DNA from 2 places in the Glutamicibacter sp. AOP5-A2-18 genome. Region 2 is predicted to be linked to the other one. Evidence: riboswitches for the same ligand, from Rfam matches in the RefSeq annotation. Region 2 holds a riboswitch; the other holds the start of a gene.
What was found. Region 2 has a riboswitch for S-adenosylmethionine ahead of ACT3RW_RS04300 (bifunctional o-acetylhomoserine/o-acetylserine sulfhydrylase). Riboswitches for the same ligand answer to the same signal wherever they lie in the genome.
Positions count from the first base shown of each region.

Region 1: another riboswitch for S-adenosylmethionine. It lies ahead of ACT3RW_RS16995 (flavin reductase family protein); the one in region 2 lies ahead of ACT3RW_RS04300 (bifunctional o-acetylhomoserine/o-acetylserine sulfhydrylase).

Region 1 is NZ_JBQSVW010000001.1:3,547,967-3,555,452, forward strand. Features, by position in the region: gene ACT3RW_RS16970 (pirin family protein) at 1-189, shown strand, start outside; gene ACT3RW_RS16975 (GNAT family N-acetyltransferase) at 207-539, shown strand; gene ACT3RW_RS16980 (MFS transporter) at 536-1,921, opposite strand; gene ACT3RW_RS16985 (ZIP family metal transporter) at 1,945-2,688, opposite strand; gene dnaB (replicative DNA helicase) at 2,727-4,082, opposite strand; gene ACT3RW_RS16995 (flavin reductase family protein) at 4,733-5,233, opposite strand; SAM riboswitch class IV at 5,330-5,447, opposite strand; gene ACT3RW_RS17000 (AMP-binding protein) at 5,790-7,397, shown strand; gene ACT3RW_RS17005 (PaaI family thioesterase) at 7,415-7,486, shown strand, end outside.
Region 2 is NZ_JBQSVW010000001.1:895,395-902,880, forward strand. Features, by position in the region: gene hutI (imidazolonepropionase) at 1-671, shown strand, start outside; gene tpx (thiol peroxidase) at 751-1,248, shown strand; gene ACT3RW_RS04270 (hypothetical protein) at 1,395-1,829, opposite strand; gene ACT3RW_RS04275 (hypothetical protein) at 1,932-2,273, opposite strand; gene ACT3RW_RS04280 (aminoglycoside phosphotransferase family protein) at 2,358-3,203, opposite strand; gene ACT3RW_RS04285 (CPBP family intramembrane glutamic endopeptidase) at 3,277-4,047, shown strand; gene ACT3RW_RS04290 (GNAT family acetyltransferase) at 4,065-4,484, shown strand; gene ACT3RW_RS04295 (VOC family protein) at 4,539-5,183, opposite strand; SAM riboswitch class IV at 5,356-5,476, shown strand; gene ACT3RW_RS04300 (bifunctional o-acetylhomoserine/o-acetylserine sulfhydrylase) at 5,566-6,909, shown strand; gene metX (homoserine O-acetyltransferase MetX) at 6,912-7,486, shown strand, end outside.

The DNA.
Region 1 (7,486 bases), 2.7 Mb from region 2:
TGGAACTTCGTGGGACGCACCCACGAGGAAGTCCTCGCATTCCGTGCTCAGTGGCAAGCAGAAATTGGCGCAGAACCAGCAGACACCTCAGAGGACCGCTTTGGCCCCTTCCCGCCGAATACTCCAGCAGCACTACCGGCCCCAGCCCTACCTACCGTTCGCCTGCGCCCGCGGGTAAACCCTGCCTAAATCAAAGGACACCACCCATGAGTGAGATCAAGCCAGTATTCCTGCCCGAGCGTCGCCGCTTCGCCCTGGATGATGACGGCAAGCTGATCGACGAGGCGCACTACCGCGACTTTGAAGGATCCGACGGCGTTGAGCGAATCTTCTTCCACACCACCGTGGATGAAGAATACGGTGGACAGGGACTAGCTAGCGTGATGGTGAAATACGCTTTGGAGAACACAATTGCCAGTGGCGCTAAGATCGTAGCGGTCTGCCCCTACGTCAAGGCTTATGTGGCCAAGCACAGCGACTACGACGCGCATCTGGTTGAGCCTACAAAAGCCCACCTGGGAATCTTGCCGCGCGATTAGTAGTCAACCGTGGTGGCAGTCCCCTTGGTGCGCCCAGAAATAATGATCAAGATCAGGATCAGGAGCAAACTAAAGCTGAAGACCGAGATGAATCCCGTGCCGATAGCTGCCATCGCAAAGATCACGCCGCCAATCGCCGTGGCACCGGCATTGCCAAGGGAGTCTGCCACTGACATCGCCGAGGAGTTAAACCCTTGCTCGTCCTTGGCTGACAGTGCCAACATATTGACGTTTTGCCGCGGGAAAATCATCCCCATACCAAAACCTCCCACGGCCCAACCGCACACCAACACGATCACCGGCGGGTGGAAGATTGCGGTGGCTAGGGCAGTGGCTATGGCCACAGCGCCCGCCACTGCCCCGAGGGTAATGCAGGTTGAGGCTTGGACCTTCTCCCCCAGCTTGCCTTGCAACCACGAACCTACCGACCAGAACAAGGCCGAAGCCGTCAAAATCAGCCCCGCTTTATCCGGGGCAAGCTGGTAGTCCTGTCGCAACAGGTAGGGGAGATAAACCTCCACACCAAAGAAGGCACCGGTGACAAAGATCCGGGTCATGATGGTGGCTGGCAGACCGCGCCGCAAGGTGAAGGTACCGACGGGCAACAACGGGCGAATGGCCACAAGTGCCACCACCAGGGCTAACGCTAGTCCGATCAGTGACCAGCTACTGCGCGAATTTCCTAACAGGTTCATGGAGATCACCGCTAGACCGGTGAGACCTGCCAACCCGAGGCGCTTCATCGAGATCGGGCCGAGGTCTTCGTTGCGTTCAGACCCCAGGGCTCTGAGCACCGGAATGATCCCGCAGAACGCTACGACCACCAAAACGGCGACACCAGTAAAGACCCAGCGCCAGCCCAGGTGCACCGCCATCAGACCTGCCAACCATGGACCGATCATCGCCGGCAGTACCCAGGCGGTAGCAAACAACGCAAAGATTTTAGAGTGCAAGTGTCCGGGATAGGCGCGTGCAATCAGCACGTAAATGGCTACGGTAATGGCGCCACCACCGATGCCCTGCAGGATGCGACCTGTAATAAGCACCTGCATGTTCGCGGCCGAACCACAGACTACCAAGCCCACACAGAAGATCGTGACACTGATCAGCAGAGGAAACTTTGGCCCCCAGCGGTCGGTAATCTCGCCAGCTGCGACCATGCCCAGCATGCCACTGGCAATCGGAGCGGCAAAGGCTAACGCAAAATAGCGTTGCCCGTGCAGTAGTTCGCTGACCAACGGCATGACGGTGGTAACCGCCATGGACTCAAAGGCAACAAGGAACACCAGAATAAACATGCCGATGGTGGTGGCAAGATACTGCGGTGCGTAGATCGATTCTGTAGTGGGTCCAGACAGGCGGGAACTACGGTTTGAAGGCATAGTCCAATCTTGCCAGCTTGTGGTTAGCCGCCTAGCACGTGCAAGGCAAAGGCCGAGAGGAAACCGGCGGTAACCAACAACCCGGTGTAGTCATGCTCAACGGAATAGGCTTCGGGGATCATCGTGTCGGCAATCATGGTCAGGATGCCACCAGCGGCCACTGCTGTAGCGAAAGCCAGAGCCTGCCCAGGCATGGATTGCATAACAAGTGCGCCAAAGAAGGCAGCCAGCCCACAGGAAATTGCGATGGATCCCCATAGCGCGGCAATCGTTTTGCCTTGGCGCCCGGCGTCTTTCATTTGAGCTGTGCTGGCCAGACCTTCGGGAACATTCGAGATGAAGATGGCGATAAGCATGGCTGGGTTGATGCTCGCACTGGTAACCACAGTTAGGCCCAGGGCCACCGACTCCGGGATACCGTCAATCAGTGCACCAACGGCCAGGGCGGTGCCTGACGATTCCCCTTGGCTGCCTTTACCTGACTTCACTTGACGCTTTTTCGTACGCCAATCCAGTAATCGATTGGCTAAGAAATATAGTCCGGCACCTACCAGCACGCCAGCGATGGTAGCTAGCAGGCCACCGGTTTCGAAGGCTTCTAACACCAACTCAAAACTCAGCGCACTAACCAATACTCCGGCGCCGAAAGCCATGATCGCGCAGACCCAAACTTTTGGGATCTTGAACCACCAGGCCGCACCGGAACCCAGCAAAAGTGCCGAGCCGGCCACCGTACCCCACAGCAGAGCCTGCAAAGAAGCAATCATGGAACTCACTATAGCCAGCAAATCGAATCTGGCTGGAACTAGCCCTCTGAGGACATGTTATTAAAGCGTGAGTAGTGACCCTGGAAGGCTACGGTGATGGTCTTAGTTGGACCCGCACGGTGCTTAGCGATGATCACGTCAGCTTCACCCGGACGGTTTTCCTTGTCGTAAACATCATCACGATGCAGCAAGATAACCATGTCGGCGTCCTGCTCAATCGAGCCCGATTCACGAAGATCGGAAATCATTGGCTTCTTGTCGGTTCGCTGTTCGGAACCACGGTTCAGCTGAGACAGTGCAATCAGTGGAACGTCGAGTTCTTTGGCCAGCAACTTCAGGTTACGCGAGAACTCCGAGACTTCCTGCTGACGGGATTCAACGCGCTTACCCGAGCTCATCAGCTGCAGGTAGTCAAGAACAATCATACGCAGCTCGTTGCGCTGCTTGAGTCGACGGCACTTGGCACGGATTTCCATCATGGACATATTCGGCGAATCATCGATGAATAGTGGAGCTTCGTTCAAGCGACCCATGGTGGTTGCAATCTTGGTCCACTGCGAGTCTTCCACCGAACCCTTTCGCAGGTCCTGAAGCTGGATGGAGGCTTCTGCCGAAAGCAGGCGCATCGCGATCTCGTTGCGGCCCATTTCCAAGGAGAAGAAGACGGTAGCCATATTGTTCTTGATGGCTGCAGAGCGTGCGAAGTCCAGTGCGAAGGTCGACTTACCGACGGCGGGACGGGCCGCGATGATGATCATCTGACCACCCTTGAGGCCCTGGGTCAGCTCATCAAATTCGTAGAAACCGGTAGGTACGCCGGTGATGCCGTCGCCTGCGTTGGCTGCGTTTTCGATTTCGTCAACGGTGCCTTCGATAATGTCCGAAAGGCGTACGTAGTCTTCACTGCTGCGGTTTTCGGCAACCTTGTAGACCTCAGCCTGAGCTTCGTTGACGATGGCATCAACTTCACCGTCTGGCGAGTAACCCATCTGAACAATGCGGGTACCGGCGTCCACCAAACGACGAAGTACTGCGCGTTCTCGTACGATTTCTGCGTAGTATCCAGCGTTCGCAGCGGTTGGGACTTGCTGGATGAGGTTGTGCAGATATGCGGCTCCACCAATACGTGAGATCTCTCCACGTTTGGTCAGTAAGTCAGCAACGGTCACCGCATCGGCTGGTTCTCCTCGACCATAAAGATCGATGATTGCTTCGTAAATGGATTCGTGAGCGGGACGATAGAAATCGGTGCCACGCAGTGCTTCAACTACGTCTGCAATGGCGTCCTTGGAGAGCATCATGCCACCGAGCACGGACATTTCCGCCTCGATGTCCTGTGGCGGCTTGCGCCCCGCGTCGGATTCCCGTGCCTCGTAAACCGGCTCAGCACTCATTACAGCCACTTCCATCCCTATTGAACCGCTGGGAAAAACTTCCTTGCCAGATGGCAACGCTCCATCATGTCAGTCGATACCGACAACTGAAAAAGCGTCTGTGGATATTTCTGTCCCAAAGTCAACACTAAGACCGTTATTTGCTCACGTAAACCTCGTTATCCACAGCGCCTGTGCATAACATGGCCTGACTTGTGGACTGCCCTGTTCACTAACTGGGGAGAACCCTGTGGATTAATAACTATTACCATTCGGTAATATGTTTTGACTTGGGTGTTTGTGTTTACACAGCTGTGGACAGAAAAATATTTTGTTGAAGCTTGCGGCACCCTTCGCAGAGTTATCAACAGCCAAAAACACCCGGAATTCGGGGTTATTAGCGATATGCACAGAGTTCTACACACATCACCCACAAGCGTGTGGATAACCCTGTGGATAGTGAGATTCTCCTAAAACCCTTAGTCACCGTAGGTTAAGCGGTTCACTTGACCCTCAAAAACGACGTCGTCCACATTTCTTTGCCCCAAGGCATCTTTTGTCCCCGTGGATAACTCACCACATCATCAAAATGCTGCCGTCACGCAAAAACGCTCCGGGTGGAACACCGTGTGTTCCGTCCGGAGCGTTTGAGCAACTAGCTAGCTGAAGTTTTAGACGAGTTCAGGAACTGGGATTGAATGAAATCGTGAATCATGGAAGATCTGTGGCGAATGTTCGGAGGCGTGGTGCCCGTGCACTTCCAAGAAGACGACCCAGTGATCTCCAGCTTCAACTTCGTTGTAGATGGAAGTCTCCAGCCACAATGTGGATTCCTCGATAAACAGCGCGCCACGATCAGTGACGGCAGTGTCTACACCACGGAAGCGGTCACCGGTCTTTGAGGCGAGCTGCGCGCACACTCCCCCATTGCGGTCGCTGAGCACTGAGACGCCAATGTGGCCAGCTTCGCGTAATTTGGGCCAGGTGTTAGAAGTTTTCTGTACTGCAAACATCACCAGCGCAGGTTCCAACGAAACACCAACGGTGAACGACGAAGCGATAATTCCGGTTTTTACACCGTCAATCTCGGCGCAAAGAGCTGCGATGCCTGAGGGGTGCTGAGCGAAAACCTTGCGGAGCGTCAGCGGGTCAAGTTCACGATTCAATGACATGGCTCGATTCCTTCTGGTCTTGCCCACGGCGCTGAAGAGACCCGAGCAAACGGTTCGGCGTCCCCGAATCCACTTCTCACTGATCATTCACGCAGTGCGCGGTACTTGTTTCAACACCATTTAGCGCGAAACCGAATCCTCACCTGGAGCACCCCACTACCGTAGAGAGGGTTGCCGATCAGCAAGCCAGGGCTTATAGCTGATGCTCTTGATTCTGTTTAAAACGATATGGGTCATGACGAAGTATCGTCAAACAAATCACTTCGTAAATCGCAATATTCAATGATTCATTCGACGCATAGGCCTACATCGAGGTGTCTGGCAGTCAATTATTCAGAAGATGTGTGATCCATAACGCAATCCGCTTATCGGTGACATCCTGCCCAGCTCGGTCACCAAGGCCACTTCAACGCTTTTCTGGGGCCGCCCACCGTAATGAAACCGGGTTCCTTTCTCTGGCGTTCAGGTTCATGCCACGATAAAAGATGCAGTGTTATGCGTCACACCATTCATTGCCTGCCGCCGTTGCCAGAGATGATGAGTGAAGGATGCCTCCATGGTAGAAATTCAGGCCAACCATTCAGAACTAACCCCGTTGCGTTTCCTTGAACGCTCGGCCGAGGCCTACCCCAGCAAGACCGCCATCATTCATGGGACTCGTAGTTATACCTACAAAGAATTCGAAACTCGGGTGCACCGTTTTGCTCAAGTACTAGCCGAGCGCATCGAACCCGGTGACCGAGTAGCGGTCTTGGCACCAAATACTCCTGAGATGTTGATGGCTCACTACGCCGTGCCGCTAGCTGGGGGTGTGCTCATCGCTCTGAACACGCGACTCTCCGCCCACGAGCTGCAGTACATCATCGACCATTCGGGAGCGAAGCTCCTCCTGGCCGATACCGAATTATTGGAGAACACCAAAACCCTGCGAGGCGAAAACCCCGGCCTGCAGGCACTGATTGAGATCACCGACGACCAGTTCACCTCCCCACGCCCGAACGTGGAAGTTGATGGAACCTTGGAGCAATTGCTGTCTACCACCAGCGACGAGAAACTGCCCTATGCGATCGCGGACGAGTGCTCTGCCATCGCCTTGAACTACACCTCGGGGACCACGGGAAAGCCCAAGGGTGTGCTCTACTCGCACCGCGGCAGCTACCTAAACTCTCTGGGTGAAGCGCACCATCAGGGCCTTAGCTCAGCGACCCGATACCTCTGGACGCTACCGATGTTTCACTGTAACGGCTGGTGTACACCTTGGGCAGTGACCGCAGTTGGTGGCACCCATCTATGCCTGCGTGGAGTGCGTGAAGATGCAGTGTGGGATGCCATCGAGAACCTCGGAACTACTCACCTGTGCGGTGCCCCGACTGTTTGCTCGATCATCGCCGACTCGACTCGGGCGCACCAACTTCAGGCTCCGCTGCGCATCACCACCGCTGGAGCTCCACCGTCCCCGGCCATCATTTCCAAGTTGCAGAAACTGGGCATCGAAGTCGTTCACGTCTATGGGCTGACCGAAGTGTATGGCCCCTACACAGTCTGCGAATACCAAGAAGAATGGGATCAGCTAGAGCCGGCCGAACGCGTGGCCAAGCTAGCCCGCCAAGGCGTCGGAATGATCACCGCGGAGTCGGCACGCATTGTTGATGAGAACATGTTCGACGTTCCTGCCGATGCCCAGACTATGGGCGAAATCGTCTTGCGCGGTAACAATGTCATGATCGGCTATTACCGAGACGAAGAAGCAACCGCACAGGCCTTTGCCGGCGGATGGTTCCACACCGGCGACTTAGGCGTCATGCATCCCGACGGCTACATTCAGGTGCGCGACAGGGCCAAAGACATCATCATTTCCGGTGGCGAAAACATCTCAACCATCGAAGTGGAACAAGCTTTGGCTTCCCACCCCGAGGTACTGGATCTGGCCGTTGTTGGCATCGCCGATGAGAAGTGGGGCGAACGTCCCGTGGCCTACGTGATCCGAGCCAGCGACTCCACCTTGAGCGCGCAAGATCTGATCGATTTCGCCAAGCAGAAACTTGCTGGCTACAAAGTTCCGCGCACCATCGTTTTCCCGCAGGATTTGCCGCGTACTTCAACGGGTAAAGTGCAAAAGAACGTACTACGAGCCCAAGCGCTTGAACAGCTTAATAAGAACTAAATGTTTTGGAGTCAGCTATGAGTTCCACCAACCAACCAATCCCCGATAAGACCAGCCGGTTCACCGATAGTGTCGGTCTTATCTTTGAT
Region 2 (7,486 bases):
TTGCCGGTCCCATGCTTGATGCAGTGGCAGAGCAGGTCGACTTTGTTGATGTCTTCTGTGAACGCGGAGCCTTCAACGAGGAGCAAACCCGTCGCGTTCTGCAAGCAGCCCAAGACAAAAATCTGTCGACCAAAGTTCACGGAAACCAGCTGGGTGCAGGCCCCGGGGTGAAGCTGGCCGTCGAATTCGGTAGCCATTCGGTAGACCACGTAAATTACCTAGACGACTCGGATATCCAGGCGCTCGCCGGAAGCTGGAGCAAGTGGGATCGCCAGACTCGCTCCGGGAAGCCCGGAACTGTAGCCACCTGTCTGCCTGCTTGCGACTTGTCGACCAGACAGCCACTGGCCCCAGGACGCGAACTATTGGACGCTGGGGTGAGCATTGCCCTGGCGAGTAACTGCAATCCCGGGACCAGCTACACCAGCAACATGAACTTCTGCGTGGCTACGGCGGTGTTGCAGATGAACCTGTCATTGGCCGAAGCCATCGAGGCGGCCACCTATGGGGGAGCACTGGCACTGGGCATTGCCGATCAAGTGGGTTCCATCGAGGTTGGCAAGCGTGCAGACCTTCACGTACTTGATGCTCCGGGCGCTGCACACCTGGCTTATCGGCCGGGAATGAACCTGACACACAGCGTTTATCAAGCAGGCCAGCTGGTGCGCTGAGGCGATAACCCCACGACTTGTTCTGGCCGGTTTGTCGAAAATCTGGCAGTCAAATAGGCATTCGTGATAAACAAGAACCATGGCTAATACTGCTTTTAAGGGAACTCCCGTACAGACCATTGGTGAACTGCCAGCCGTAGGCGCGCAGGCTCCATCATTCACCCTCACCGACACCGACCTTGCGGACCTCACCAGCGATTCGCTGGCTGGCCGTCGCGTTGTCTTGAACATCTTCCCGTCGGTTGATACCGGCGTTTGCGCTGCTAGCGTTCGTCAATTCAACGAGCTGGCTGCTGGCCTAGAGAACACCACCGTTGTGTGCGTTTCTGCTGACCTGCCATTCGCACTGGGCCGCTTCTGCGGTGCAGAGAACATCGAGAATGTTTCGGCTGCTTCGGTCTTCCGTTCGGACTTCGGTTCGGATTACGGCGTAACCCAGATCGACGGTCCACTGGCTGGCCTGTTGGCCCGCTCGGTCATCGTCTTGGACGAAACCGGCAAGGTGACCTACACCCAGGTCGTTCCGGAAATCACCACCGAGCCAGACTACGATGCAGCTATCGCAGCACTGAGCTAATCACTTGTCGCACCAATCCTGATGCGCACAAGAGGCCCATCCGAACATCAAGTTTGGATGGGCCTCTTGCTTCCCCAGAAGTTATCGAACAAACCGCTGATTCGCTAAAACGTGTTCGAGGTGGGTAACGACAGCCTCAACAATAACTATGTTGCGACCGGCGCAACAGATACTTTGAGTTCATGTCCTACCAAATTGCGCGTGACGAAAGTCAACGAATTTGAATAACCGTCGAGAGTGATTTGTTCGCGGACCACTCCGGCTTCACGGGTGCACGGAACAGTGATTTCGCCATGGTTCTGCTGCTTATCGCTTTGCCATGTGATGACAGACGAGTTGTTTTCGCCTGAGCACTCAAGTATCACGGAATAGCTGCCACCTTGAAGTGGAACAGCAAGAGATATCTTTTGGTCCTCATATTCAACTGTCGTGGCGATCGCCACGAGCTCGTGGCTTTGCATCGGTTCTAAAGTCTCCGAACTCTTCGGCGTCGGAGCGTTGGAGTCGCTGACCGAACATCCTGTGAATGCAACCGAAATGCCTACAACGAAAGCGAGTGGCAGTGCCTCTTTCAGTTTCAAAATTTCCCTCGTTTAGAAAGCTATGACCCGAAACTGGATTCCGTTTGAAGAGAACACCGTTTCTGATCCGCTTGAAATCATAATTCCTGCGGCGTATTTGCGCTATTTGAAGATGTAAAACGTGCCTTGAACGCGTGTGGTATCCGAGTACTTTGTAACCGCATCAATGGGGCTCTTCGCAATCGAGAGTGTAGAACCTTCCTGAATCCGCCGGTCTCCAACAACGATCGTGTAATAGAGGGCGGAAGATTCCGGAATCCCAGCGCGATACCCCGCAAATGCTCCAAACGCCCAGACGCTGAGCTCTAGTTCCTTATGTTGCAGGCCCAAAGCTGGAGTAGCTGGATTGTTTGTGGTGTCATAAACACGTGCTCGCGGCACCCGATAGCCTTCGTGTTCCATCCCGATGACCGCGCTGAAAAAACAGAAACTCGACACCTTCACCGATGAGCTTCAGTTTGTGCGCTCCACGGCGGTGCGCGAGTCGTTGGGCCGCTTCGTTGGGACGAGGGTCCAGAGCTTCAACCATCAGTTCCTCACCGCCTGCGCGGCCTCTAGGATTCGCGGCCCAATCTTGTCTATCAGCTTGTCGATGTTCCGATCATCGGCGCGCAAAAGGGTATCGGAGAGCCGCTCCAAACTCATCAGGCCAAGCCAGATTTTTGCTCGATAGGCTTCGTCCCGATTCGGTGCGATCAGATCCACCATCTGAAGACCGTGCCACAGGCTCAGGTACGCGGTATTCAGCGCAGGATCCCACGCCGCGGCAAGATCCCAGTCCAGGATGCCGATCAGCTCTTCACCCACCCAGTGCATATTGTGTCCAGCTAGATCGCCGTGGACCAACCCCGGCGGGACCTGGGCCAGCTCATCTAGCTGTGCCCAAAGCCTTCTGGCAGCCCCACGCAGTTGATCGGGCAAGGCGTCGAAACACTGCTGCTGGCGTTTTTCGGTCCACTCACCGCGGAAAGCAAAGGGCTCGGCCAGATACTTGCTCAGAGGTTCCAATTCAACAGCAGCCAGATCATTAACCAGCTTTCCCAAAACTTTCGGATCCCCATAGTGCGGTTCGTGGGCACTGCCAGGGATAAAACTCATGGCCACCGAGCTGAGCCCGTTAACCTGCAGAATCTGCGAGGTCGCCACCGGGATCTGATAATCCAGCTGACCGGAAAGCTGCTCCAGCAGTTTCACCGAACGCGGCATCTGCGCGCTAGCTTGGGGAGTGCGGGCCATACGAATCACCGAATGCGGATTGGCGATGACTACCTTGTGGAACTGGCCGCCCTCATTAACTCCGGCATCTTCCCATGAAAGATCGGGGCGTAATTGGCGGGCGATACGCAGTTCTTCGCTGGTGGCAGGACGACTCACACATGCTCCTTTACTTCACTACCTTTAGGTTACCTCAGCACAAACACAGCCTAATCAGCCTATGATCTATTGCGTGAGTGTCGAAGAATTTGGGCCAAGCCCAACACGAAAGATCCTGAAATTTGAGATCGTTGTGGTCCTAGCTTTGTCTTTGGGCCAAAGCGCGGTGTACTCGATTCTTAGCTTCGCCGACAAACTCACCCGCGGACCGTTGCACGAACAGACCACGTTGCTGAACAACCAACTGAGCAACCGCGAATTTTTTGACTTCTCCTACCAGCTACTCGATATCCTCTTTGCCTTGGTGCCGGTGCTGCTGGCCCTTTACCTGATGAAGCGCAGCACCGGGCGAGGGGTGCGCGAGATCGGCTTTGACCTACGCACCCCGGGCAAAGATGCGCTCTTTGGCGCCGGTCTGTTCCTAGCCATGGGGCTTGGCACCCTAGGCGTTTATGCAGCCGGTCGAGCACTGGGGATCACTACCGCGATCTCGGCGGCCAACCTGGGGGACTACTGGTGGAGCGTACCGGTGTTGTTGCTCTCGGCGGTGCGCCATGCGGTCCTCGAAGAAGTACTAATGCTCGGCTTCCTGTTCACCTACGCAAAGAAGCTGAACCTAGGATTGTGGACTACGATCTTCGGCTCGGCAGTGATCCGTGGCAGTTACCACCTGTACCAAGGAGTGGGGCCGATGATCGGCAATATGCTCATGGGCGTGGTGTTCGGCTGGGTTTATCAAAAGTACGGTCGGGTGATGCCACTGGTGATCGCGCACTTCCTGCTTGATGCCATCGGCTTTGTCGGTTATGCCCTGATCGGTCCGGCGATCGGGATCGGCAACTAAACCCCTAAACTGTAGGCATGCAGATTTCACAGCTGACCGCGCAACAGATAAACCAAGCCGTGGCACTGTGGGAAGCCACCGGGCTGACCCGGCCGTGGAACGACCCATACGCCGATGCGCAGCGTGCCTTAGATACCCCAACTTCCACGGTGCTGGCCGTGATCGAGGAAGACAAAGTTGTTGCCACTGCGATGGTGGGCCACGACGGGCACCGTGGCTGGCTCTACTATGTGGCCGTTGATCCGCTCAAGCAGGGTACCGGGCTTGGCAGCACAATGGTTCAGGCCGCAACAAGCTGGCTAGTGGACCGTGGTGTGCCCAAGGTGCAGTTGATGGTGCGTAATGAAAACGCTGCCGTGCTCAATTTCTATGAGCGTCTGGGATTTGTGGACCAAAACGTTGTGGTTCTAGGCAAGCGTCTGGATGCCAGCACATAAAAAGAGGTAGGTGGGGACGCCATTGTCCCCGCCTACCTTTGAAAGATGTTGTTGTTACAGCACAACCGGACCGTTATCGGTTTCGAAGGTCACCGTCATGATTCCCGGGGTACCGTTGGGTGCCTCATAGTCCATGACTACTGGGCCCAGATTCACGTTTTCAGGTTGCCCCAACCATTCCAGCACACGATCACGCGAGCCGGCAATGGTGATCTCGCTGATCGCGCCGCTCGGTTCAAGTGCCTTGGAAGGATGCAGATCCTTAGCTTCTTCGTCCCAGGAAATCAGGTACGGGCACTGCGGGTCGGCGATCAAACCCTTAATGCCGATCTGCTGCCAGGTCAGCTCGCGACCATCGGGGAATTTGCGGTTGCCCGGAACCGACTTGCGGCCCAGCCGTTCTTCGGCGCTGGACAGATCGTCCACCGAAACGCACCAGCCCATCCAGCCGCCGCCGAGCTCAGAACGCGCTCGTACCGCTTGGCCAAAAGGAGCCTTGTCGCTGGCGGGGTGGTTGAGCACTTCAACCACTTCCAAATACTGACCATGCTTCAACGGGAAGATGACATTACGTGTTCCGAAGCGCGGATGCACGCCTCCCTTAACGAACTCCAAACCCAAGGCCTCGGAGATTCTCTGCGCGGTTGGCAGCAACCCATCTGGGCCGCAGGCATAACTTACGTGATCTAACCTCATCATGTGCCCATCATGACAACATGTGATGACAGTCTCTACTTAGGCAAGCCTAATTTTTAATCGGTGATCGAATTCTCTGCACCTAAATCGCGCCTGGCGCGAAATATGACCGATTGCTACCCATTTTGCGCTCTCACATTGCAAAAATCTTCGGTTTTCGGGCACACTGGAAGTAGGTCATGAGTCCCAGTAATAAGCCCCGGCTTACTGGGCGGCAACCCTCCAACCGCGGTGGGGTGCCCCGGGTGAAGACCTGGCCCTTAGGAGCAAAAAGCTGCTAAGGACAAGCGCGGGTAACCCTGGAAGTGCCTTCATGAGGATCTTTCTGTCGGTGTCTTCTCAGTGGTCTACCCCAAAAGTCACAGAACTATTTTTGGAGGAAACCATGAGCAATAACTGGTCATTTGAAACCCGTCAGATCCACTCCGGGCAGACCCCAGATCCAACCACCGGTGCCCGGGCACTACCGATCTTCCAGACCACTTCCTTTGTCTTCCCAAGCGCAGAAAGTGCTGCAGCCCGTTTTGCGCTGCAGGAACTGGAACCGATCTACACCCGCATCGGCAACCCCACCACCGACGCAGTAGAAACTCGCATCGCCGATCTAGAAGGCGGCGTGGGTGCGCTGTTGCTGTCCTCCGGACAGGCCGCGACCACCTTGGCCATCCTGAACCTCGCCGAGTCCGGCGATCACCTGGTGGCCAGCCCAAGTTTGTATGGCGGAACCCAGAATCTGCTTAAGCACACGCTTAAGCGCCTGGGCATCGAGGTCAGCTTTGTGGCCGACCCGGATAACCTGCAGGATTGGCGCGACGCGGTGCGCCCAAACACCAAGGCGTTCTTCGGCGAAACCATTTCCAACCCACGCCAAGACGTGCTGGACATCGAAGAAATCGCCAAGATCGCCCATGAAAATGGAGTGCCGCTGCTGGTGGATAACACCTTGGCCACTCCGTACCTGATCCGCCCGATCGAATTTGGGGCTGACATCGTCATCCACTCGGCCACCAAATTCCTGGGCGGTCACGGCAACGCGATCGCCGGGGTGATTGTGGACTCGGGCAACTTTGACTTTGCCAAGGACCCGCAGCGCTTCCCGGGCTTTAACACCCCGGACGAGTCCTACAACGGCCTGGTTTTTGCTCGCGATCTTGGCGTGAACGGCATCCTCGGCGCCAACCTGGCCTACATCCTCAAGACGCGAGTCCAGCTCTTGCGCGATTTGGGTTCAGCGCTGTCACCTTTTAACGCGTTCTTGATCGCCCAGGGGCTAGAAACCCTGTCCCTGCGCGTTGAGCGCCACGGTGAAAACGCGCGCGAAGTGGCCAACTGGCTCGAAGCCCGTGATGAAGTGCAGCAGGTCGCCTATGCGGGCCTAGCCTCCTCACCATGGTTTGAGCGCGCCAAGAAGTACAGCCAGCACGGCGCCGGATCGGTGCTCGCCTTTGAGCTTTCTGGCGGTGCGCCGGCAGGCCAAGCCTTTGTAAACGCCCTTGAGCTGCACTCCCATGTGGCCAACATCGGCGATGTGCGCTCGCTGGCCATCCACCCGGCGTCCACCACCCACGCTCAGCTCTCCGAGGCCGATCAGCTTGCCGCGGGCGTAAGCCCCGGCTTGGTGCGCTTGAGCGTCGGACTAGAAAATATCAAGGACATTTTGGCCGATCTCCAGTTGGGCTTTAACGCTGTGGCAGCCCTTGAGAATAAGGAATTGCAGGAAACGCTCTAGGTATGGCATCCATTGCAACCAACGAAGAAACACCGCTCGCCCACGGCCAAGACGGCATGACGCGCCGTAGCGCTGTGGGGGAGTACCACTTTGAGTTTGGCGGCTACCTGCCACAGGTAGAACTCGCCTACGAAACGTGGGGCAAGCTGAGCGCCGATGGCTCCAACGCCGTGCTGGTGATGCATGCTTTGACCGGCGACGCACATGTCGCCCAGGGGCATTCATCCCTACCCGGATGGTGGGACGGCTTTATCGGCCCCGGGGCCACGATCGACAGCACAAAGTACTTCGTTCTCGCCGTTAATATGGTCGGCGGTTGTAATGGATCCACCGGGCCGTCTTCGCCGGACGCACACGGTGTACCCTATGGGTCGCGTTTCCCCTTTGTCACCATCAAAGATTCGGTGCGCCTTGAAGCGCGCCTGGCCGCGCAGCTAGGAATTAGCTCCTGGCATGCGGTGATTGGTGGTTCCATGGGTGGGGCGCGAGCCTTGGAGTACGCCGTTGAATTCCCCGAGCAGGTCAAAAACCTGGTGGTGATGGCATCTAGTGCCCAAGCCACCGCGGAACAGATCGC